Regions from separate parts of the Pseudomonas macauensis genome, predicted to be linked through region 3. Evidence: riboswitches for the same ligand, from Rfam matches in the RefSeq annotation. Region 3 holds a riboswitch; each other region holds the start of a gene.

Region 1 (7,749 bases), 900 kb from region 3:
CGCCGACCTTGCCCGGCTGGCGCAGCTTCGGCAGCAGCTGGATGGCCGCCTGGCTGCCGGGCAGCGGCAGCAGCTGTTCCGCGCCGTAGTAACGGCAGGCAGCCGCTTCCAGGCCGTCGCTGTCCTCGGGCAAGCGCATCCAGGCGTTGGTCGGGATGTTCGGCAGGCTCCAGGGCCAGGGCGAGACGCCGGTGGACAGGTCCAGCCACTCCGCCAGCGGTATACCGTACTGCTGCGCCGCCCGGCGCAACCGGCCACCATGTTCGAGCATTCAGAGCACTCCCAGAATCAGGATGACCGCCAGCCACAGCAGCACGCCCTGGCGCACCAACGCCAGCGCTCGCCAGATGTCCGCGGCAGTCGGTGCAGAGCCTTCGCCCAGCTGCGGGCGTTCATGCAGTTCGCCGTGGTAACGCGCCGCGCCGCCCAGTGCGACGCCCAGGGCGCCAGCGCCGGCGGCCATCACCGGGCCGGCGTTGGGGCTGTCCCACTGCGGCGCCTGGGTGCGCCAGCAGCGCATGGCCAGGCGGGTCTGCCCGAGCAGCGCATAGGTCAGCGCGACCAGCCGCGCGGGGATGTAATTGAGCACGTCGTCGATCTTCGCCGCCGCCCAGCCGAAGCGCTCGAAGCGTGCATTGCGATACCCCCACATGGCATCGAGGGTATTGCTCAGCCGATACAGCACCACGCCCGGCGCGCCGGCCACGGCGAACCAGAACAGCGCGGCGAACACCGCGTCGCTGCCATTCTCCAGCACCGACTCGGTGGCGGCGCGGGCCACGGCGGACTCGTCCAGCGCGGAGGTCTCGCGGCTGACCATATAGCCCACGCGCAGGCGCGCTTCATTCAGGTCGCCGTCACGCAATGCCAGCGCCACCGGCTCGGCGTGCTCACCCAGGCTGCGCAGCCCCAGCGCGGCATACAGGGCGAGTGCCTGGACCAGCCAGCCAACGTAGGGCAGCAGGCTCAGCAGCAGCGCGATCAAGGTCAGCGGGATCACCGCCAGCACCCAGGCGGTGACGCCGTGACTGCGCCATCCAAGGCCGGGCGTGTCGCTCGCAGCATCGGTGCGCGAGCGATTGAAGCGGCGCTCCAGGCGGTCCGCGAAGCGCCCGAAGGCCACCAGCGGATGCCAGCGTTTCGGTTCGCCCAGCAGCGCGTCCAGCGCTACCCCGAGCACAGTCAGCAGCGCCAGGTTCATGGCTGCTCTCCCCAATGATTCTCGAATACCAACTCGGTCAGCGGGCGCGGCTGACGCCAGCCTTCCAGGGCCAGCATGGGCGCCGGGTAGAACTGTTCCACCGGGCCAAGGCAGATCACCGCCACCGCCTCGGCGCCGGCGGGCAGCCCCAGCAATTCGCCCAATGCGGCCGGGTCGAACAGCGATACCCAGCCCATCCCCAGACCTTCCGCGCGGGACGCCAGCCAGAGGTTCTGGATGGCGCAGGACAGCGACGCCAGGTCCATCTGCGGCAGCGTGCGACGACCGAAGACATGCGTCTCGCGGCCTTCCATCAGGGCCGCCACCAGGAGCTCGGCGCAGTCGAGCACGCCCTCCACTTTCAGCCGCATGAATTCACTGGAGCGCTCGCCCAACGCCTCGGCGGTGCGCAGGCGCTCCTCTTCCACCAGACCGTGGATTGCCTGGCGCAGCTCCGGCCGGGTGATGCGCAGGAAGCGCCAGGGCTGCATCAGGCCGACGCTGGGCGCCTGGTGCGCGGCCTCCAGCAGGCGGGCGAGCAGCTCAGGCGCCACCTCGCCGCCACTGAAATGGCGCATGTCGCGGCGTTCGGCGATGGCGCGGTAGAGCGCGGCGCGCTCCTCGGGGCTGAAGGCGTGGTCGGTCGTTTTCATGGTCTGAGCAACGCCGCTGCGGCGTCCGGGTTGGACGGCAGGTAGAAGTGGATGTAGGAGGCGGTGAGCCGGCCACGGCGGAACACCGCCTCGGCCACCGGTTTGTCGTTCGGACAGACGCCTCGGGCCAGCGGCGCTTCCGCGCTGTCCAGCAGCGAATGGTGGAAGGTGTGGCCGCGCAGGGTGCCTTCGGGCAGCGTCACGGCTTGCAGCGCCAGGGCCGCCAGGCGCTTCTGCATGCGCGCCTCGCCGGGCAGCAGGCCGAGCAGTTCGGCGCGCTCGCCCGCCACGTCGGTCAGTGCGTCGAAGAGATAGAGCATGCCCCCGCACTCGGCCAGGATCGGCTTGCCGGCAGCGTGGTGAGCGCGGATCGCATGGGCCATGGCCCGGTTTTCCGCCAGCGCCCGCAGGTGCAGTTCCGGGTAACCGCCGGGCAGGTAGAGGCTGTCCACCTCGGGCAGCGCCTCATCGCGCAGCGGCGAGAAGAACACCAGTTCCGCACCCAGTTCACGCAGCAGGTCGAGGTTGGCCTGGTAGAGGAAGGCGAAGGCATTGTCCCGCGCCACGCCGATGCGCACGCCGTCGAGGCGGTCTTGGGCAACGCGCGGCTCGGGCGCTGCGAAGCTCACCGGCGCCGGCAGCTCGGTACTGGCGCTGGCAGCCAGGGCATCGGCGGCGGCGTCCAGGCGGGCATCGAGGTCGGCCAGTTCATCGGCCTGCACCAGCCCCAGGTGGCGGCTGGGCAGCTCCACCTCGGTGTCGCGCGGCAGCGCGCCGTACCAGCGAATCCACTCCGGCAGGCTGTCGCGCACCAGGTCGCGATGGCGCTGGCTGCCGATGCGGTTGGCGAGCACGCCGGAGAATGGCAGGTCCGGTTGGTAAGTGGCCATGCCGACCGCCAGCGCGCCGAAGGTCTGGGCCATGGACTGCCCATTGATCACCGCCATCACCGGTACGCCGAAACGACGGGCGAGATCGGCGGCCGAGGGTGAGCCGTCGAACAGCCCCATCACGCCTTCGATCAGGATCAGGTCGGCCTCCTCGGCGGCTTCCCAGAGCAGGCGGCGGCTCTCAGCCTCGCCGACCATCCACAGGTCCAGCTGGTACACCGGCGCGCCGCTGGCGCGGGCGAGGACCATCGGGTCGAGGAAGTCCGGGCCGCACTTGAACACCCGCACCTTGCGCCCGAGGCGCGTGTGCAGGCGCGCCAGGGCGGCGGTGACGGTGGTCTTGCCCTGGCCGGAAGCGGGGGCGGCGATCAGGAGTGCGGGGCACTGACGGGAGTCGGACATCAGGTGCGCTCCGGCACGACGGCAGCCATCAGAACTCCACCCCTTTCTGCGCCTTGATCCCGGCCTTGAAGGCATGCTTCACCAGGCCCATCTCGGTCACGGTATCGGCCGCCTCGACCATCGCCGGCAGCACGCCGCGCCCGGTGGCGACCACATGCTGCATCGGCGGGCGGGCCGCGATGTCGGCGAGCACGGTATCCAGCTCCAGGTAGCCGTGCTTGAGGGCGATGTTCACCTCGTCCAGCACCACCAGGCCGACCTGCGGATCGCTCAGCAACTGGCGGGCGACCTCCCAGGCCTCGCGGGCCTTGGCGATGTCGCGCTGGCGGTCCTGGGTCTCCCAGGTGAAGCCCTCGCCCATCACGTGGTAGCTGACCTCCTCGGGGAAGCGCCGGAAGAAGGCCTCTTCGCCGGTGGTGGCCGCGCCCTTGATGAACTGCACCACGCCCACCTTCATGCCATGGCCCAGCGCGCGGGCGACCATGCCGAAGGCCGAACTGCTCTTGCCCTTGCCGTTGCCGCTGTGAACCAGGAACACACCGCGCTCACCCTGGGCCTGGGCGATCTTCTCGTCGACCACGGTCTTCTTGCGCTGCATGCGCGAACGGTGGCGTTCGTCCTTTTCCGGGGATTCGCTCATCGGTCTCTCTCCTCTCAAAGGGCCTGGTAGCGCACGCCGAAGAGTACGGCGCGGCCGGGCTGCTCATAGCCCAGGGTGGTCTGGTAGTCGGCGTCGAACAGATTGCTCAGGCGCGCCTGCAGGCGCCACTCCGGGCTCAACGCGTATTCGCCGCGCAGGTCCAGGGTGGCGAAGCCGCCCAGGCGATTGCGGTTGCCCAAGTCGTCATAGCGGCGACCCTCGGCGTGCAGGCTGGCGCCCAGGCTCAGCGCGTCGAAGCGCCGGTCGAGGTCCAGGTTGAACAGTTGCCGGGCGCGGCGCGGCAGGTCGTTGCCACGGCTGCCGCTGGCGCGGCTTTCCGGGTCGAGCAGGCTGGCGTTGGCGTTCCACACCCAGTCCCACCACTGGCTGCCCAGTTGCAGTTCGATGCCGCGGATGCGCGCCTGGTCGATATTGTCCGGTGCCCGCAATGCCGAGTCGTAGGCGATCAGGTCGTCGACCACCGTGCGGTACAGGTTCGCCGCCCAGTGCCCCCACTCGTGGCGGCCGTCCACGCCGAGCTCCACGCTGCGCGAGGTTTCCGCGTCCAGGTCGGGGTTGCCGTAGCCGGGGTAATAGAGTTCGTTGAAGGTCGGCGCCTTGAAGGCCGTGCCGTAGCTGGCGAAGGCCCGCACGGCGTCGGTCAGCGCGTAGCCCCAGGCGAGGTTGCCGGTGTTGCGGCTTCCGAACTGCTGGTTGTCGTCATGGCGCAGGCTCAGCTGCCAGTCATGACGCCCCAAGCGGCCCAGGTACTGGGCGAAGGTGCCGCGATTATCGCGGGAGGTCACCGCATAGTCGGTGGAGCTGCTCAGCTCGTCCTGCTGCCAGTCGTAGCCCAGGGTCAGGGTATGGCCGGGCGCGAGTTCCAGGTCGTTCTGCCAGGACGCGGTATCACGGCGGCTGTCGAAGCGCGAGTAGAAGGCGCCGTCCTGGTAGGCATCGGACTTGTCCTCGCTGCGCCCAGCGGACAGGCTCACCTGCCAGGGCTCCAGCGGGGCGAAGCGCGCGCGGCCGCCGATGACCCGCTGCACACCATCGTTGTAGGCATCGAAGCCCTGGGTGCGACGGCTGTTCACCGTGTCGAAGTCGTTGTGCGAGTCGGTCTGCAGCAGGCTGCCGTCCAGTTCCAGGCCGCTGTCGAAACGGTAGCCCGCACGCAGCGAACCTGAGAGGTTGCGGTAACCGTCACTGTCCGGCTCATGGCCGCTGGCGCCGTTGGCCTTGGCGTCGATGCCGGCGGTATCCAGGCTGGACACGCCCAGGGCGAACCAGCCGCGCCCGTTGCCGGCCGAGACCCCGGCACTGCCTTCATAGGTGCTCTGGCTGCCCGCGCCGGCGTAGGCCCAAGGCTTGAAACCCTGGTCCACGGCCTGGCGGGTGAATATCTGGATCACCCCGCCGATGGCTTCGGAGCCATACAGGCTGGAGCGCGGCCCGCGCACCACCTCGATGCGTTCGACCAGTTCCACCGGCAGGTCCTGGAGCGATGCACCGCCAGAGGACACCGAACCGGCCTTGATGCCATCGATCAGCACCAGCACATGGTCGGATTCGCTGCCGCGCAGATAGAGGTTGGTGGCCTTGCCGGGCCCGCCGTTGCTGCTCAGGGAAATCCCCGGCAGGCGCCGCAGCAGATCCGGCACCGACTGCGCCTGGGCGCGTTCGATGTCCACGCGGTCCAGCACGCTGACCGAGGCGAGGCTCTGCCCGGCGCGTTGCTCGGTGCGCGTGGCGGTCACCAGTTGATCGTCGAGCGCCAGCGGCGCTTCGTCGGCCGCCTGGCCCAAACAGGAGAAGCCGCTCAGCGCCAGGGCTGTCGGCCAATAGAGAAAATGTTTCACGTGAACTCACTCCGCCGCTCTCACCCGCGCGGCTCTGACCCGAAAAGGCAGGCGGAGGACGGGAACGCCCCGGCAGCAGGCCGGAGCGATCGGCAGCGCCTCCCGCGATGCCATGGCTTGCAGCAGGCCGGTCTCCGGGCTTGCGAGTGGAGTCGTGACTGGCTCCTGAAACCGCGCCTTCCCATGCCAAGGGCACAGTGGCGAAATGCGGCTCGATGCTCGCTTACCGTTGCGGGGGCAGCGCCGGACTGGTCGGACCCTGGGGTCTGAATTCACCGGCTTCCCTGTTTCACCCCCGACTTGCGCCGGGGGCACCTGAAGCAGGCGCGCAGCTTAGAGGCTCGCGGCCTGGGGCGTCAATTGAACAAGCTGTCGCGGCCAGTGCCGACGCCCGCGCCAGAGCGGCTCAATCGATAAACACAAGTCAAGTGGAGGCATGGCAGAACTTCGCTAGAATGCGATGCATGACGACGACCGCACGGCCCGGCCAACTCCAGCTCGATCCCCACTCCAGCCCCCCACTGATGCACGTCAGCGGCGACTGGACTCTGGCGCATTTCAGCGCCCTGGAATCCCAGGTCGCCGGCGTGCGCCACGGCGGCCAGCCCGCCGCGCTGGATTTCAGCGACCTGGGCGCGCTCGATACCGCCGGCGCGGCGCTGCTCGCCGAGCTCATCGGCGGCACGCGCATGGACCAGCTCGAACAGATCACCCGCAACCTGCCCGCCGAGCGCCAGGCCCTGCTGCGCACCGTGGGCAGCGCCATCACCCAGTGCCGCCTGGACGAACGCAAGCCACCGCCCGGCAACGCCGTCGTCGACGTACTCGAACGCATCGGCATCGCCACCCTGACCTTCCGCGGTCATGTGATCGGCGGGCTGGGCTTCATCGGCCTGCCCCTGCAGACCCTGGCGCGAACCCTGCTGCGCCCGCGCCGCTGGCGCCTCACCTCGCTCACCGCGCACATGGAGCAGACGGGCCTGGACGCTGTACCCATCGTTGCCCTGCTCACCTTCATGGTCGGCGCGGTGGTGGCCTTCCTCGGCGCCACGGTGCTGAAGAAATTCGGCGCGGCGATCTACACCGTCGACCTGGTCGGCTTCGCCTTCCTCCGCGAATTCGGCGTGCTGCTCACCGCCATCCTCCTGGCCGGCCGCACGGCCAGCGCCTTCACCGCGCAGATCGGTTCGATGAAGGCCAACCAGGAGATCGACGCCATCCAGGCCCTGGGCATGGACCCGGTGGAGCTGCTGGTGCTGCCCCGGGTGCTCGCCCTGCTGCTGGTCCTGCCGATGCTGACCTTCCTGGCGATGATGTCCGGCATCTTCGGCGGCGGCGTGGTCTGCGCCCTGAGCCTGGACATCTCGCCACGCATGTTCCTCTACATGCTGCAGAACGACATCGCCGTGCAGCATTTCCTGGTGGGCATCGTCAAAGCCCCGGTGTTTGCCTTCATCATTGCCGTGATCGGCTGCCTGGAAGGCTTCCGCGTCAGCGGCAGCGCGCAGTCGGTGGGCGAGCACACCACCTCCGCCGTGGTCCAGTCGATCTTCGTGGTGATCTTGCTGGATGCGGTGTTCGCGCTGTTCTTCATGGAGATGGGCTGGTGAGCGAACCGATCATCATGGTCCGCGATCTGGCCAACCGCTTCGACAGCCACGCCGTGCACGAGCACCTGGACCTCGACGTGATGAAGGGCGAGATCCTCGGCGTGGTCGGCGGCTCCGGCACCGGCAAGTCCGTGCTGCTGCGCAGCATCATCGGCCTGCGCCAGCCCAGCGAAGGCAGCGTCCACGTATTCGGCCAGAACCTGCCGGCGCTGCCACCGTCACAGCGATCGAAGCTGGAGCGGCGCTTCGGCGTGCTGTTCCAGAACGGCGCGCTGTTTTCCTCGCTGACCGTCAGCGAGAACATCTGCCTGCCGCTGATCGAGCACGCCGGGCTGTCCCGCAACGATGCCGAATTCATGGCCAAGGTGAAGATTTCCCTCGCCGGCCTGCCGCCGGATGCCGGCGCCAAGTACCCCGCCGAACTCTCCGGCGGCATGGTCAAGCGCGCCGCCCTGGCCCGCGCCCTGGCGCTGGACCCGGACATCCTGTTCCTC
Region 2 (7,749 bases), 120 kb from region 3:
ACCATCCGGTCAGCCGATGGATTGGCCCCACGTTGCTTGGGCCAATCCCAAGCATCAGGTAAACTCCCGCATCTTTTGCCTTCTCATAACGATCAGCCTGATGCCCACGACGTTCCACGAGATTCCCCGCGAGCGCCCCGCCACGCCCCTGCTCGACCGCGCCAGCACGCCGGTCGAACTGCGCCGGCTGGGCGAAGCGGAGCTGCTGACCCTCGCTGACGAACTGCGCCAGTACCTGCTGTACAGCGTTGGCCAGACCGGCGGCCATTTCGGCGCCGGGCTCGGCGTGATCGAGCTGACGGTCGCCCTGCACTACGTCTTCGACACCCCGGACGACCGCCTGGTGTGGGACGTCGGCCACCAGGCCTACCCGCACAAGATCCTCACCGGCCGCCGCGAGCGCATGGGCAGCCTGCGCCAGAAGGACGGCCTGGCCGCCTTCCCGCGCCGCTCGGAGAGCGAGTACGACACCTTCGGCGTCGGCCACTCCAGCACCTCCATCAGCGCCGCACTGGGCATGGCCATCGCCGCGCGCATGCAGGGCTCGGGCCGCAAGTCGGTGGCGGTGATCGGCGACGGCGCGCTGACCGCCGGCATGGCCTTCGAGGCGCTGAACCACGCGTCGGACGTGAAGGCCAACATGCTGGTGATCCTCAACGACAACGACATGTCGATCTCCAAGAATGTCGGCGGCCTGTCCAACTACCTGGCCAAGATCATCTCCAGCCGCACCTATTCGAGCATGCGCGAGGGCAGCAAGAAGATCCTCTCGCGCCTGCCGGGCGCCTGGGAGATCGCGCGCAAGGTCGAGGAACATGCCAAGGGCATGCTGGTCCCCGGCACCCTGTTCGAGGAGCTGGGCTGGAACTACGTCGGCCCCATCGACGGCCACGACCTGCCGACCCTGATCGCCACCCTGCGCAACATGCGCGACCTGGACGGCCCGCAGTTCCTCCACGTGGTGACCAAGAAGGGCAAGGGCTTCGGCCCGGCCGAGATCGACCCCATCGGCTACCACGCCATTACCAAGCTGGAGCCGATCAAGGCCCCGGCGGAGCCGAAGAAGCCATCCGGTCCCAAGTACTCCAGCGTGTTCGGCCAGTGGCTGTGCGACATGGCCGCCCAGGACCCGCGCCTGGTCGGCATCACCCCGGCGATGAAGGAAGGCTCGGACCTGGTGGCCTTCGCGGATAAATTCCCGGACCGCTACTTCGACGTCGCCATCGCCGAGCAGCACGCCGTGACCCTGGCGGCCGGCATGGCCTGCGACGGCGCCAAGCCCGTGGTGGCGATCTACTCCACCTTCCTGCAGCGCGGCTACGACCAGCTGATCCACGACGTCGCGGTGCAGAACCTCGACGTGCTGTTCGCCATCGACCGCGCCGGTCTTGTGGGCGAAGACGGCCCGACCCATGCCGGCAGCTTCGACCTTTCCTACCTGCGCTGCATCCCCGGCATGCTGGTGATGACCCCCAGCGACGAGAACGAACTGCGCAAGCTGCTCACCACCGGCCATCACTTCGAAGGCCCGGCGGCGGTGCGCTACCCGCGCGGCACCGGCCCCAACGCCCTCATCGAGGCGGCGCTGGAACCGGTCGAGATCGGCAAGGGCGTGGTGCGCCGCGAAGGCAAGGCCGGCAAGGTCGCCTTCCTGGTGTTCGGCGTGCAACTGGCCGAGGCGCTGAAAGTCGCCGAGCAGTTCGACGCCACCGTCGCCGACATGCGCTTCGTCAAGCCGCTGGACGAGGAACTGGTACGCCAGCTGGCCGCCAGCCACGACCTGCTGGTGACCCTCGAGGAAAACGCCGTGATGGGTGGCGCCGGTGCCGCCGTCAGCGAATTCCTCGCCCGCGAGAACATCCTGCAGCCGATCCTGCACCTGGGCCTGCCGGACTACTACGTCGAGCACGCCAAGCCCGCACAGATGCTCGCCGAGTGCGGTCTTGACGCTGCCGGCATCGAACGCTCGGTGAGCGCTCGCCTGGAGGCGCTCGGCAACCGCTGAGCGCATGCCTCTCCCGGAGTATTGCCAGTGACGGGCGCACCCACTAAGGTGCGCCCGTTTTCGTTCGAGGTAACGGGAAGCAGGTGAAAGACCTGCGCTGCCCCCGCAACGGTAACCGACCGCAGGCCCCGGCCTGCAGCGCTGCGAACCGCCACTGTGCATCCGCATGGGAAGGCCGCAGACGTGAGTGTCGGCAGCCCGGAGACCGCCCTCGTACGCCCCGACAGGTGTTGCGGAGGGCCGCACCGTCAAGTGCGGCCCGCCGCCCTTGCCACGCCCTCCTCGAAAGTCATCCGACCGCTTTTGAGGACGATCCATGAAACTGACCCGACTCGCCCTGGCCACCGGCCTGCTGCCCGGCCTGGCCTTCGCCGAAACCACCGTTCCGACCGGCGACGTCTACGCCATGCCCGCCCTGGTGATCACCTCGGGCCGCCACGTCCAGCCGCGCGCCCAGGCCACCGCCGCCAACAGCGTATTCACCCGCAAGGACATCGAACGCCTGCAGGTACGCAGCGTGCCCGAACTGCTCAAGCGCGTGCCCGGTGTGCAGATGGGCAGCTCCGGCGGGGTGGTCTCCTACTCCGTTCGCGGCACCAGCACCGCGCAGACGCTGGTCCTGGTCGACGGCCAGCGCGTTGCCTCGGCCAGCACCGGCATCGCCCGCCTGGACTACCTGAGCATCGACAACATCGAACGCGTGGAAGTGACCCGCGGTCCGCGCTCGTCGCTGTACGGCGCCGACGCCATCGGCGGGGTGATCCAGATCTTCACTCGCCGTGGCGAGGCCGGGCTGCACCCGGAAGTGCGCCTGGCGGCCGGCAGCCACGGCACCTTCGAACGCAGCGTGAATCTCTCCGGCGGCGACGAGCGCACCACCTTCAACCTGGGCGGCAGCCTAGACGAGAGCGATGGCTGGGACCGCACCAGCGACAACGTCGGCGCCGACAGCGACGACGACGCCCAGCGCAACAAGGCCGTGCACCTGAACCTCGACCACCGCTTCAACGAGGACTGGAAGGCCGGCCTGAACCTCAACGACCAGCGCGGCAAGAACGAATACGACGACGCCTACAACTTCGAGCCGGGCCTGCCGCGCGACGAATTCCGCGTCAGCAGCTACAGCGGCTACCTCGAAGGACAGCTCACTGACATCTGGAACAGCCGCCTGGAACTGGGCCGCAGCTTCGACCGCAACAAGGCCGTGGGCGCCGCCGACAGCTGGAACAACGGCACCCTGGAAACCACCCGCCACTCGGCCGGCTGGATCAACCGCCTGCAACTGGACGCCGCCAACCAGCTCGCCCTGGGTGCCGACTGGTACGAAGACCGGGTCGAAGGCAGCACCGAGTTCGCCCAGGACCAGCGCGAGAACCACGCCTTCTTCGCCCAGCACAGCTTCAAGGGCGAACATTTCGGCACCGAACTGGGCCTGCGCCACGACGACAACCAGGTCTACGGCACCCAGAACAGCTGGAACGCCGCCTTCAGCCTGCCGGTGGGCGACAACCAGAGCTGGATCGCCAGCTACGGCGAAGGCTTCCGCGCGCCGACCTTCAGCGACCTCTACTACCCCGGCGCCGGTAACCCCAACCTCAAGCCCGAGACCTCGAAGACCTACGAGCTGCAATGGCGCGGCGATTTTTCCGGCACCCATCTGGAGGCCTCGCTGTACCGCACCGACGTCGACGACCTGATCGCCTGGGACAGCACCAGCAACCAGCCAGAGAACATCGCCAAGGCGCGCATCAATGGCTTCGAGGCCAGCGTCGCCCGCGAGGTGCTGGGCTGGCAGGCGAACCTCGGCCTGAGCCTGATAGACCCACGCGACCGCGACACCGGCCACACCCTGCCCACGCGCGCGCGCCGCACCCTGAGCCTGGACCTCGACCGCCAGTTCGGCGCCTACGGCGTCGGCGGCTCCTGGCGCGCGGTCAGCCAGCGTTATGACGACGCCGCCAATACCCGCGAACTCGCCGGCTACGGCGTGCTCGACCTGCGCACCAGCTGGCTGGCCAGCGATGAGATTCGCTTCGACCTGAAGCTGGATAACGCCCTGGACCGCAACTACGCCCTGGGCGACTACCTGCGCCCGACCAGCCCGATGGACTTCATGGGCGAAGCCCGCCCCTACCGCGAACCGGGCCGCACCGCGCTGCTGGCGGTGACCTGGACGCCGGAGTTGTAAGGGCCTGCCCCGACCGTAGGGCGTACAACCGTTCGCGGTTGTACGCCGTCGGCGCCAAAGCCCGGGCAAGGAGCAGTTCGTAGGGCGAATAACGCCTCTGGCGTTATCCGCCGTTGTGGGATTTGGGTGTTTCTGCGCCAAAGCACTGAATATCCCTGTTCACCCGTCTGAGGGCCTAGCCCAACACCCCCGCCATCCGCCCCAACTCCGCGCAATCACGCGCATGCCAGTCGGTCAGCTCCGGCCAGGGATTTTCCGGCAGATGATCCGGCAGGTTCACCAGCGCACTGCACGCACCAGCCGCGCGGGCGCAGTCGAGATCGAAGCGATAGTCGCCGACCATCAGCATCCGCTGCGGCGCCACATCCCAACGCGACGCCAAACGCAGCAAGCCGTCCGGGCTGGGCTTCGGATCAGCCTCGCCACGGCCGAGAACATCCTCGGCGGCGAAGCAATCGCCAATGCCGATGGCCTCCAGAGTGATCAGCGCCAGCTCATGGGCATTGCGGGTCAGGATACCCAGGCGATAGCCCGCGCCATGCAGCGCCCGTACCAGCGCCACCGCACCGGGCGCTGCGGTGGAGGCCACCGCCAGCTCGCGCTCGTGCTCCAGCAGCCAGGCATGCTTGGCCGCCGCCTCGTCCTCTGGCAGTGCCGCGAGATGGGAGAGGATGTCGTGCTCCTGGGGAATGCCCAGGGTCCGCTTGATCGCCGGGAAGTCGTGCACCGCCAGGGTCAGGGTACCGTCCATGTCGAACACCCAGTGGCGTATCTCGTCGAGTCTCACGACCAATCCTCGCGGTGGCGGATCAGGCCTTCCTGGGTCGCCGAAGCGACCAATTGGCCGTCACGGTTGAACACGCTGCCGCGAACGAAGCCACGGCCATTGCCGGCCCAGGGACTGTCGATGGCGTAGAGCAGCCACTCGTCCGCGCGCAGGTCGCGGTGGAACCACACGGAATGGTCGATGGTGGCGACCTGCATGTCCTTCTGCCACACCGAGCGGCCATGGGGCAGCAGCGAGGTGGTGAGGAAACCGAAGTCCGAGGCGTAGGCGAGGATGTACTTGTGCAGCGCCGGCACGTCCGGCAGCTTGCCGTCGGCACGCAGCCAGAGGTACTTGATCGGCTCGCCGACCACCGGGTCATAAGGGTCGTTCTGAGTGACCGGGCGGATTTCGATGGGCTTGGGGTACAGCAGCTTGTCGCGGATGCGCTCGGGGAACTGCTGGGCGCTGCGCTGCTTGAGCTCGAGGTCGGTCGGCAGGTTCTCCGGGCCGACCACGTCGGGCATGGTGATCTGGTGTTCGAAGCCCCCTTCGTCAGTCTGGAACGAGGTGCTCAGGGCAAAGATCGGCTGGCCCTTCTGGATCGCGGTGACGCGGCGGGTGCTGAAGGTGCCGCCGTCGCGCACGCGGTCGACCTGGTAGACGACCGGCTTGCTGGCATCGCCCGGACGCAGGAAGTAACCGTGCATCGAGTGTACGTGGCGCTCGGGATCGACGGTCTGGCTGGCCGCCGACAGCGCCTGGCCGAGCACCTGCCCGCCGTAGAGCTGGCGGAACCCGAGGTCCTGGCTCATGCCGCGGAACAGGTTCTCTTCGATCTGTTCCAGGCTCAGCAGAGCCACCAGGTTGTCCAGGATCTGGGTCATGCGCGTTGTTTCCTCAATTGCGGTCTTGCTGAAGTGGGAGGCGGCGTGGCGCGCTGTAGGCGGGAAGGCTGGTGAGGCGTTCATCCCAGACCGCGCGGCCGATAGTGAAATGATAGAGGCTGACCGGGCAGTCCGGACCACCACCGAGCAATTCGTCCAGCGCCGGATCGAAATAGCAGCCGATGCCGGTGCCCGACAGGCCCGCCGCCTCGGCTTCCAGGTAGAGCAGCTGGCCGACCTGCCCGGCCTCCCAGTACAGGCGCGGATAGGTCCAGGCGCCCTCGGCCAGCGCGGCGTCGAGATCAACGAGCATGGCGAAGGCGACGCAGCCGTCGCCAGCGATGTCCTGCCCGCAGGACAGGAAGGCCGACAGCCCGCGCGCATCGCCGGACAGCAGGCGGTACAGCGGCGCACCGCTCTCCGTCACCGGCTGCCACAGGTAATCCTCACGCAACCCGCCTGGCTCGCGACCACTGCGGCCCAGCCAGTACAGCCCTGGTTCCAGGCCCTGGACGCGGTGGACGAAGATCAGCAGGTCGATGCGCGCCGGCTCGCCCGTGCAGGCGAACGGTACGGGCGAGCGCTCCGGCAGCAGGCGGCGCAGCCAGGCATACAGCAGCTCGGCGTGAATGCCGCTACGCCCATCCATGGACTGCGCGCTGCGCCGGCGATGCAGGATCGGGCGTAGCGGCAGGCCGGGATTATCCACAGCCGGATCGGCGTTCGCGGCGCGCCATTCACGCGCCGGCAACATCGGCGCGCGACACAGGTGGTGCACGCGCTCCAGCTCCGGCCAGTGCCGATAGTCCCGCGACAGGCGATTCGGCACGCCGGCCAGCGGCAGTGCGGCGAGCCCCTTGAGCAGGGTCTCCGGCAATGGGAACTCGGCCGCCTGCGCCGGACCGATCCACAGCAGCGCGTCGGCGCATTCGCGTTCGCTGAAGCCTTCGCGGTCCAGGCCGATCAGCGCATCCAGCCGCGACTCGGCCGCGCCTCGCAGCAGGCGAACCTCCCAGCCCTGGATCGCCGCGGCGATGCTCAGGCAGGCCAGCGCGTGGCCAAGGTCGTGATGGCAGTAGCGGTAGGCGCGCTCGCCGTACTTCCAGGCCTCGCGCCAGGGAATGCTGGCCAGCGCCAGCAGGAAGCCGCCGGCGGGCAGCGCGGCGTCCAGTTGCTCGGCCAGGGTCGCGGGCAGCTCGGCGCGCACCTCCAGCACATGCTCGTCGGCGCTGTAGTGCGCCAGCAGCGCGGCGTTATCCACAGCCCCGGAAGGCAACAGCAGATAGGCTTCGGTCGGGTGCAGGTTGCCGCTGGACGGGTTGACCCGCAGCGCCCAGCGACTGCCACCGGCCTCTTTCCAGGCGGAGATCGCCAGGCTGTCGTAGAGCAGTTGCGAGACGGCCTGGAGACTCAGCGGCGCCGGCTGGCCGATGGGCCCGGCGAACACCTCGTCGTAGCCGGGCGATTCCTCCTGCGGCCGGTGCAGCAACTCGATGAGGCGGGCACCGGCATAGCGGCGAAACGGCGCCGGCTGGGTCGCCCAGTCGAGCTGGCCTGGGCCGGGGGCGAAGCGCTCCGGACGGTGCCGGCTCAGTTCGTGGTAGACGCGCACGCCGTCTTCAGGAGTCATGCCGCATCTTCCCGGCGGATTCGGTACAGCACGTGCTGACGCAACGCGTGGCCTTCCGGCAGGCGCGGATGTTCGAAATCACCGGCCTCATCGCGCTGCATGCCCAGGCGCTGCATCAGCCCTTGGGACGGCAGGTTGGCCGGCACGGTGAAGGCCACCACTTCATCCAGCCCCAGTCGCTCGAAGGCGAACGCCAGCGCCGCGCGGGCCGCTTCCAGCGCGTACCCCTGACGCCAATAGGCGGCATTGAAGCGCCAGCCGATTTCCACCGCC
Region 3 (7,749 bases):
CGGCAGCGTCTTCATGATCAGCCTGCCCCGCGCCACCGCCGTGCAGCCGCGCAAAGAGGAAATCCCACCGCCACGCACGGTGGTCGGCACGGACAAGCTGATCTACGTGATCGAGGACGACGCGGAAAACCGCGAAGGCCTGCGTCTGCTGTTCCAGAGCTGGGACTACCGCCACGTCATCGTCGCCGACGTCGCCGACCTGCTGGACGACCCGGCGGCGCGGGAGAAACCGGACCTGATCATCAGCGACTATCGCCTGCGCGACCACCAGACCGGCATCGACGCCATCACCCGTCTGCATGCCCACTATGACGACGACTGGATCGCCGCCGTGCTGGTCACCGGCGACACCGACCCGCACCTGCTCGCCCAGGCCGCCGCCCACGGCTGGCCGTTGCTGCACAAGCCGCTGGCGGCAGAACAGTTGAAGGCGATGATTGACGAACAGCTCAGCGAGCTGGAGCCGCTGGACGATTGAACCTGATGGCCTCTGAGGGAGAGAGCTTGCTCGCGAACAGCGTTACCCGGCGATACCAACGCTGGGCAGGTTCGCGAGCAAGCTCGCTCCTACAAAGAGCCGCCTCGATACAGATGCGCATGCCCTGCGCTGTACAGCGACGAATCGGCAAAGCCCTCTGCCCCCAGCACCTTGCCGACCAGAATCAGCGCCGTGCGACGGAAGCCCTTGGCGGCAGCCTTGGGCAGGATGTCGCCCAGAGTACCGGTGACCTGGTCCTGATCCGGCCAACTGGCGCGATGGATCACCGCGATCGGGCAATCCGCGCCGTAGTGCGGCAGCAGTTCGGCCACGATGGATTCCAGCTGGCCGACGCCCAGGTGAATCGCCAGGGTTGCGCGATGTTGCGCCAGCTCGGCGAGGGATTCGCCTTCGGGCATGCGCGTCTTGCTGGCATAGCGGGTAAGGATCAGCGTCTGGGAAATGTCCGGCAGAGTCAGCTCGCAGCCGAGAATCGCCGCACAGGCGGAGGTGGCGGTGACGCCGGGGATGATCTCGTAGGGAACATCCAGCTCGCGCAGCTGGCGAATCTGCTCGCCGATGGCGCCGTACAGCGACGGGTCGCCGGAGTGCACGCGCGCCACATCCTTGCCCTCGGCGTGGGCCTGCGCCAGTAGCGCGACGATCTCCTCCAGATTCAGCTCGGCGGTGTTCACCACGCGCTCGGCGTTGTGCCCTTCCAGTACCGCCGGCGGCACCAGGGAGCCTGCGTAGAGGATCACCGGGCAGGCGCGGATCAAGCGCTGGCCCTTGACCGTGATGAGTTCCGGATCGCCCGGACCGGCGCCGATGAAGTAGACCGTCATGGTTGCTCCTGGGGCTCAACGGGGACAAAGGCCAGCGCACAGGTGGCCTGCTCGCTGCGGCGCTTGCCCACCAGCAAGCGTGCCGAGGCACCGCCCTGGGCTTCGGCCTGCAGCAGTGCCGCGGCCTCGGCCACGCTGGCGCTGCCTGTCGCCGCGCGCACCACGTCGGAGGGCTCGCCCAGGTGTTTCTCGCAAGCGGCCAGTTGTTGCGGCGTGAACAGCGCCAGCGGCAGGTCGAGCGCGGCGGCCAGGGCGGCCAGTCCTTCCTCGTCGGCCTTCAGCGTGGCGCTGGCCAGCGCGGTGAGGTTCGACTCGTCGAGCCCGGCCTCGGCCAGCGTCTCCCGCAGCAAGGCACGCAGTTCATCGAGCGGGCAGCCCCGGCGGCAACCGAGGCCAGCAACCAGCGTCATCGTCACTCTCCTCCAAATGAAAAACCCCGCAGTCGGCTGGGCCGGCTGCGGGGTCGAGCATAGCGCGTGGATCAGGCCGACGGCGCGAAGCGGCGGAACAGCCAGGCCGCAACGAGGCCGAGCGCCACCCAGAACACCGCGTTGGTGACCAGCGAGGCAATGATGAACTCATGGGCGAGGCTTTCCGGCGCGAGGCTGGAATGCACGTCCGGCTGGGGCGCGCCGATCACATGTGGTACCACCAACAGCGCGGCACCGACGATCTTCAGTGCCCAGTTGCGGCCGAACACCAACAGTGCGAGGCCGGCGGCGGTGGACGCGGCGGTGCCGATCCACCAGGTCTGGCGCAGGGTCAGCTCAGCGGCGGCGGTGCCCGGAACCTCCGGCGGCAGCCCCAACGACGGCGCCAGGGTGAACACGGCGAAACCGCCCAGGCCCCAGAGCAGGCCTTCGGAGGTCTTGCCCGGTTCGCGCAGGGTGAACAGGCCGGCCAGCATCAGGGCGAAGCCCACGGCGACCACCAGGTTGCCGCCGGTGGTGGAGAGGATGCGCTGCCAGCCGTCTTCCGGCTCCCAGGCTTCCGCGTCGTGATGGTGGCCAGCGGCGGCACCGTCGGCGTGCTCATGACTGTGTTCGGCCATCGCTACCGGCTCGGATTTCTCATAGGTCTCCGCCTTGAGGATCAGCGGGGATACCCACAGCAACTGGACGACAGTCAGCACCAGCGCCGCGATCAGACCGGCGAAACCGGCGGTCTGGGCGATACGTTTGATCATTGCAGTTCTCCGGACTCTCGGGCCGCGTATGGCAGGCAAAGCATGTCCGTGACCGCATCGAACGAGCAGTCAGGGACGCTTCAACTCAGCCGCGTCTACACGCAGCCCACACAGATCAGTGGCAGGGGAAGCCCGCGCTATGACGGGTATCGTGGGCAGCGTTGTGCACCGCTTCCAGATGCGAGAAACCGGCGAAATACACCAGCAGCGCACCGAGCAGGCTGGCGCCGACGGCCAGGGCGATGCGCTTGGAAAGGGGGATGGAAGTGCTCGACGCCTGTTGCGTCAGGATACTGCTGGACATGAACGTTCCCTCTAGAAATCAAAGTAGAGAACGCAGAGGTTGAACGCATTCGAACGCGCCAAAAGGTCGCGCCACGGCCTGCGCCCGCCCACCGCGGGTTTGCCAAAAAACGAAGCATTCCAGGCCGGTCTCCGGGCTTGCGACGTTGGCTCGTGGCCAAGCGGGTCAGTCTTCCCATGCGTGCGCACAGTGACTACTGATGACCCTACGATCGCCTACCGTTGCGGGGGCAGCGCCGGACTGGTCCTTGTGGACGCACCGGCTTCCCGTTTCACCTCGCGCGCGACGGCGCGAGACACCTGAAACCGCGCTAGCTGACCACGAAGCCCCGCGAGCGTCAACCGCGCGGCAACCGATCCCCGGCGATTGACCGCCCCGTCATCGCTGCGTAGCCTTCTGCCCTTCGAGGTTCTCCGGCGCTGGCCGGAGCTAAGAGGGAACGTGGAAATCTTCGGATGCGCCACGGCTGCCCCCGCAACTGTGAACAGCCTGTCTCTTCACGCGCCACTGCCGATTCGGGCGGGAAGGCGAAGGGACGACAGAGGGCTGTGAGCCAGGAGACCTGCCTCGTGACTGGTTTTCGATCTGCTGCGCGTCGGCCATGCTGCGTTGGAGGATCGCCGTGGACTGCTCATTGACTACAGTCAACTCCGCGTCCCCGGCGATCCTCCGCCTTGCCTGGCTCTAGCTCGCGAGATCCAGAACCGGTTCGTTATCAACAGACAACCGGGCGGGGTGATCCGGTGGCGACCTTCGTTGCGCGGCGAACCCGCGCTCGCGCCCTTCATCCGCCTTCCAACTTCCGCTTGCGAGGCGCGCATGAAAACCCTGGCCAAACTCCCCGTCACCATCGTCACCGGCTTCCTCGGTGCCGGTAAGACCACCCTTCTCCGCCACATGCTCGACAATGCCGAAGGCCGCCGCATCGCGGTGATCGTCAACGAATTCGGCGAGCTGGGCATCGACGGTGAAATCCTCAAGCAGTGCTCCATCGGTTGCAGCGAAGAAGAAGCGGTCGGCCGCGTCTTCGAACTGGCCAACGGCTGCCTGTGCTGCACCGTGCAGGAAGAATTCTTCCCGGTGATGCGCGAGCTGGTGGCGCGCCGCGGCGACCTCGACCAGATCCTCATCGAGACCTCGGGCCTCGCCCTGCCCAAGCCGCTGGTGCAAGCCTTCCAGTGGCCGGAAATCCGCAACGCCTGCACCGTGGATGCGGTGATCACCGTGGTCGACAGCCCGGCAGTGGCCGCTGGCACCTTCGCCGCCCATCCCGAGCAGGTCGACGAGCAGCGCAAGCAGGACCCGAACCTGGACCACGAATCGCCGCTGCACGAACTCTTCGAAGACCAGTTGGCCAGCGCCGACCTGGTGGTGCTGAACAAGGCCGACCTGCTGGACGCCGACGCCCTGGCCCGCGTGCGCGCCGAAGTCGCCGAGGAACTGCCGCCGGCAGTGAAGATCGTCGAAGCCAATTCCGGCCAACTGCCGCTCTCCGTGCTGCTGGGTCTGAATGCCGAGGCCGAGCTGCACATCGACAGCCGCCCGACGCATCACGACCACGAGGGCCATGAAGATCATGACCATGACGAGTTCGACTCCTTCCACGTCGACCTCCCGGAAGTAGAAGAGCGCGCCCTGCTGGATGCACTGAACGCGCTGGTCGAACGCCACGCCGTGCTGCGCATCAAGGGCTTCGTCGCCATCCCCGGCAAACCCATGCGCCTGCTGGTGCAAGGTGTCGGCAAGCGCTTCGACAAGCACTTCGACCGCGCCTGGCGCAGCGATGAAAACCGCGCCACGCGCCTGGTAGTGATCGGCCAGGAACTGGACCAGGCCACCATCGCCAACGAGCTGCGTACCGCCCTCTCCTGATCTTGTAGGAGCGAGCTTGCTCGCGAACAGCGTTACCCGGCGATACCAAAGCCGGGCTGGTTCGCGAGCAAGCTCGCTCCTACAGATAGCCACCACAGAGCGAGTTCCATGCACCTGCTGCGCACCCAACCCGGCGGCTTCGTCCCCGACGACGGCATCGCCGACCTGGCCCAGACGCCCGCCGACCTGGTGATCCTCTGCAGCGGCGACTCGCACCTGGCGCTGCTCGCCGAGGCCGCCCGCGAACTGCCGGAGGATTACCCGAGCCTGCGCCTGGCCAACCCCATGCAGTTGCAGAACCACGCCTCGGTGGACCTCTACGTCGACGAGGTGCTGCAGCACGCCAAGGTGATCCTGATTTCCGTGCACGGTGGAGTCGGTTACTGGCGCTACGGCATGGAGCAGTTGGTGGCGCTGGCCGAGCGCGGCGTCACGCTGATCGCGGTACCCGGCGACGACAAACCCGACCCCGAGCTCAGCGCCCTGTGCAGCGTCCCGCCGCAGGATGCCGAACGCCTCTGGCAGTACCTGCGCCAGGGCGGCATGGATAACGCCCGGCAGTTCTTCGCCTGCCTCGCCAACCGTCACCTGCAACGCGATTACGCCTGGAGCGAGCCACAAACCCTGCCGCGCGTGGCGGTCTATCACCCGCAGATTGGCAGCAGCGACCTCGCCCACTGGCAGGTCGACTGGCACCCCGAGTCCCCGGTGGCCGCCTTGTTGTTCTATCGCACGCACCTGCAAGCGGCGAACACCGGTTTTATCGACACCTTCTGCGAACGCCTGCAGGCCCAGGGCATCAACCCACTGCCCATCGCCGTGGCCAGCCTCAAGGAAGCCGCGTGCCTGGCGACGGTAGAAAGCCTGCTCGATAGCGCCGACGCCGAGCTGATCATCAACACCACCGGCTTCGCCCAGTCGAACCCGGAAGCCCCACAGGAGCGTCCTTTCCGGCGCGATGTGCCAGTGCTGCAAGCCATCTGCTCGCTGGATAACCTCGACCTCTGGCGCGCCAACCCGCAGGGCCTCGGCCCGCGCGACCTGGCCATGCACATCGCGCTGCCGGAACTGGATGGCCGCCTCATCACCCGGCCGATCAGCTTCAAGGGCCTGGCCTGGCGCAGCGAGCGCAGCCAGAGCGACGTGGTCTGCTACCTGCCGCACCTGCCAGGCATGGACTTCGTCGCCGAGCTGGCGCGGCGCTGGATGCTGCTGGCGCGCAAGGCCAATGCCGACAAGCGCGTGGCGCTGATCCTGGCCAACTATCCAACCCGCGATGGCCGCATCGGCAACGGCGTCGGCCTCGACACGCCGGCCGCCGCATTGAACATCCTGAGTGCGCTGGAGGCTCAGGGTTATCCGGTCGCCGGTTTGCCCGATTCCGGCACGGCGCTGATCCAGCAACTGCTCGGCGGCGTCAGCAACGACCTCGACAGCCTCGACCTGCGCCCCTGCGCGCAGAGCCTGGCGCTGGACGACTACCTCGCCTGCTTCGCGCGCCTGCCCGCGGCCAACCAGCAAGCCGTGCGCGAGCGCTGGGGCGAGCCGCAACAGGACCCGATGTTCCGCAGCGGCCGGATGATGGTCGCTGGCCTGCGCTTCGGCCTGGGCTTTGTCGGCATCCAGCCAGCGCGCGGCTACCAGCTCGACGCGGCAGCGATCTACCACGACCCGTCACTGGTGCCGCCCCACGGCTACCTCGCCTTCTACTTCTGGCTGCGTGAAGTGTTCGGCGCCGATGCTGTGATCCACGTCGGCAAGCACGGCAACCTGGAATGGCTGCCGGGCAAGGGCGTCGGGCTCTCGGAAGAGTGCTGGCCGGACGCGATCCTCGGCCCGCTCCCCAACCTCTACCCCTTCATCGTCAACGACCCCGGCGAAGGCGCGCAGGCCAAGCGCCGTGCCCAGGCGGTGATCATCGACCACCTGATGCCGCCACTGACCCGCGCGGAAAACTACGGCCCGCTGCGCGACCTCGAACGCCTGGCCGACGAATACTACGACGCCTCCCTGCTCGACCCACGCCGCGCCAGCGAGCTGCGTGGCGACATCCTCACGCTGGTGCGCGAGACCGCGCTGGACCGCGAGCTGGGCCTGCAACTGAGCGACGACCCGGAAAGCTGGCTGCCGCAGTTGGACGCCTACCTCTGCGACCTCAAGGAATCGCAGATTCGCGACGGTCTGCATGTGTTCGGCGAATCGCCCGTGGGCGAGTTGCGCCGCGACACGCTGCTGTCGCTGGTACGCATTCCGCGCGGCGACGGACGCGGCGGCAACGCCAGCCTGCTGCGCGCACTGAGCGAGGATTTGCAGCTGGGTCGCGACCCGCTGGACGAAGCTTTCGCCGAGCCGTGGGAAGGTCTGCGCCCTGACTTGTTGACCGCCGTCAGCGACGAGCCCTGGCGCAGCAACGGTGACACCCGCGAGCGCCTGGAGCTGTTCGCCCTGCGCCTGATCGACGGCTCGGTCAGCGCGCCCGGCAGCGCCAGCGCGGCGGTCCTCACGCAACTTCAGCAGCAGATCGCGCCGACGCTCGACGCCTGCGGCGCCAGTGAAATCGGCCACCTGCTCGCCGGTCTCGCCGGCCGCTTCGTCCCGCCCGGCCCCAGCGGCGCACCCAGTCGCGGGCGCGTCGATGTGCTGCCCACCGGGCGCAACTTCTTCACCGTGGACGTGCGCAACCTGCCCACGCCGACCGCCTTCCGCCTGGGCTTCCAGTCCGCCAGCCGCCTGCTCGAACGCCACCTGCAGGATCACGGCGATCACCTGCGCCAGCTCGGCCTGTCGGTGTGGGGCACGGCGACCATGCGCACCGGTGGCGACGACATAGCCCAGGCCCTCGCACTGCTCGGCGTGCGTCCGGTGTGGCAGGCCGGCAGCCAGCGCGTGGAGGATTTCGAGATCCTGCCGATCAGCCTGCTCGACCGCCCGCGGGTCGACGTGACGCTGCGCGTCTCGGGTTTCTTCCGCGACGCCTTCGCCAACCTGATCCGCCTGTTCGACGCCGCCGTGCAGGCCGTCGCCGCGCTGAACGAGCCGGACGACCTGAACCCACTGGCCGCTC

The links. Region 3 has a riboswitch for cobalamin ahead of cobW (cobalamin biosynthesis protein CobW). Riboswitches for the same ligand answer to the same signal wherever they lie in the genome.
Region 1: it holds a riboswitch for cobalamin, as region 3 does, so the genes downstream of both, btuB (TonB-dependent vitamin B12 receptor) here and cobW (cobalamin biosynthesis protein CobW) in region 3, are expected to answer to the same signal.
Region 2: it holds a riboswitch for cobalamin, as region 3 does, so the genes downstream of both, SD196_RS03890 (TonB-dependent receptor domain-containing protein) here and cobW (cobalamin biosynthesis protein CobW) in region 3, are expected to answer to the same signal.

Annotation. Positions count from the first base shown of each region.
Region 1 covers NZ_CP138377.1:1,592,759-1,600,507, reverse strand. Annotated here, with positions in the region: gene cobD (threonine-phosphate decarboxylase CobD) at 1-271, opposite strand, end outside; gene cbiB (adenosylcobinamide-phosphate synthase CbiB) at 272-1,201, opposite strand; gene bluB (5,6-dimethylbenzimidazole synthase) at 1,198-1,854, opposite strand; gene SD196_RS07595 (cobyrinate a,c-diamide synthase) at 1,851-3,146, opposite strand; gene cobO (cob(I)yrinic acid a,c-diamide adenosyltransferase) at 3,175-3,786, opposite strand; gene btuB (TonB-dependent vitamin B12 receptor) at 3,801-5,615, opposite strand; cobalamin riboswitch at 5,753-5,979, opposite strand; gene SD196_RS07580 (ABC transporter permease) at 6,110-7,255, shown strand; gene SD196_RS07575 (ABC transporter ATP-binding protein) at 7,270-7,749, shown strand, end outside.
Region 2 covers NZ_CP138377.1:813,410-821,158, reverse strand. Annotated here, with positions in the region: gene dxs (1-deoxy-D-xylulose-5-phosphate synthase) at 101-2,005, shown strand; cobalamin riboswitch at 2,034-2,234, shown strand; gene SD196_RS03890 (TonB-dependent receptor domain-containing protein) at 2,322-4,193, shown strand; gene SD196_RS03885 (HAD family hydrolase) at 4,369-4,980, opposite strand; gene tesB (acyl-CoA thioesterase II) at 4,977-5,846, opposite strand; gene SD196_RS03875 (nitroreductase family protein) at 5,860-7,476, opposite strand; gene SD196_RS03870 (GNAT family N-acetyltransferase) at 7,473-7,749, opposite strand, start outside.
Region 3 covers NZ_CP138377.1:693,969-701,717, reverse strand. Annotated here, with positions in the region: gene SD196_RS03305 (hybrid sensor histidine kinase/response regulator) at 1-478, shown strand, start outside; gene cobM (precorrin-4 C(11)-methyltransferase) at 568-1,323, opposite strand; gene SD196_RS03295 (cobalamin biosynthesis protein) at 1,320-1,733, opposite strand; gene SD196_RS03290 (CbtA family protein) at 1,805-2,509, opposite strand; gene SD196_RS03285 (CbtB domain-containing protein) at 2,625-2,813, opposite strand; cobalamin riboswitch at 2,918-3,131, opposite strand; cobalamin riboswitch at 3,203-3,398, shown strand; gene cobW (cobalamin biosynthesis protein CobW) at 3,633-4,685, shown strand; gene cobN (cobaltochelatase subunit CobN) at 4,794-7,749, shown strand, end outside.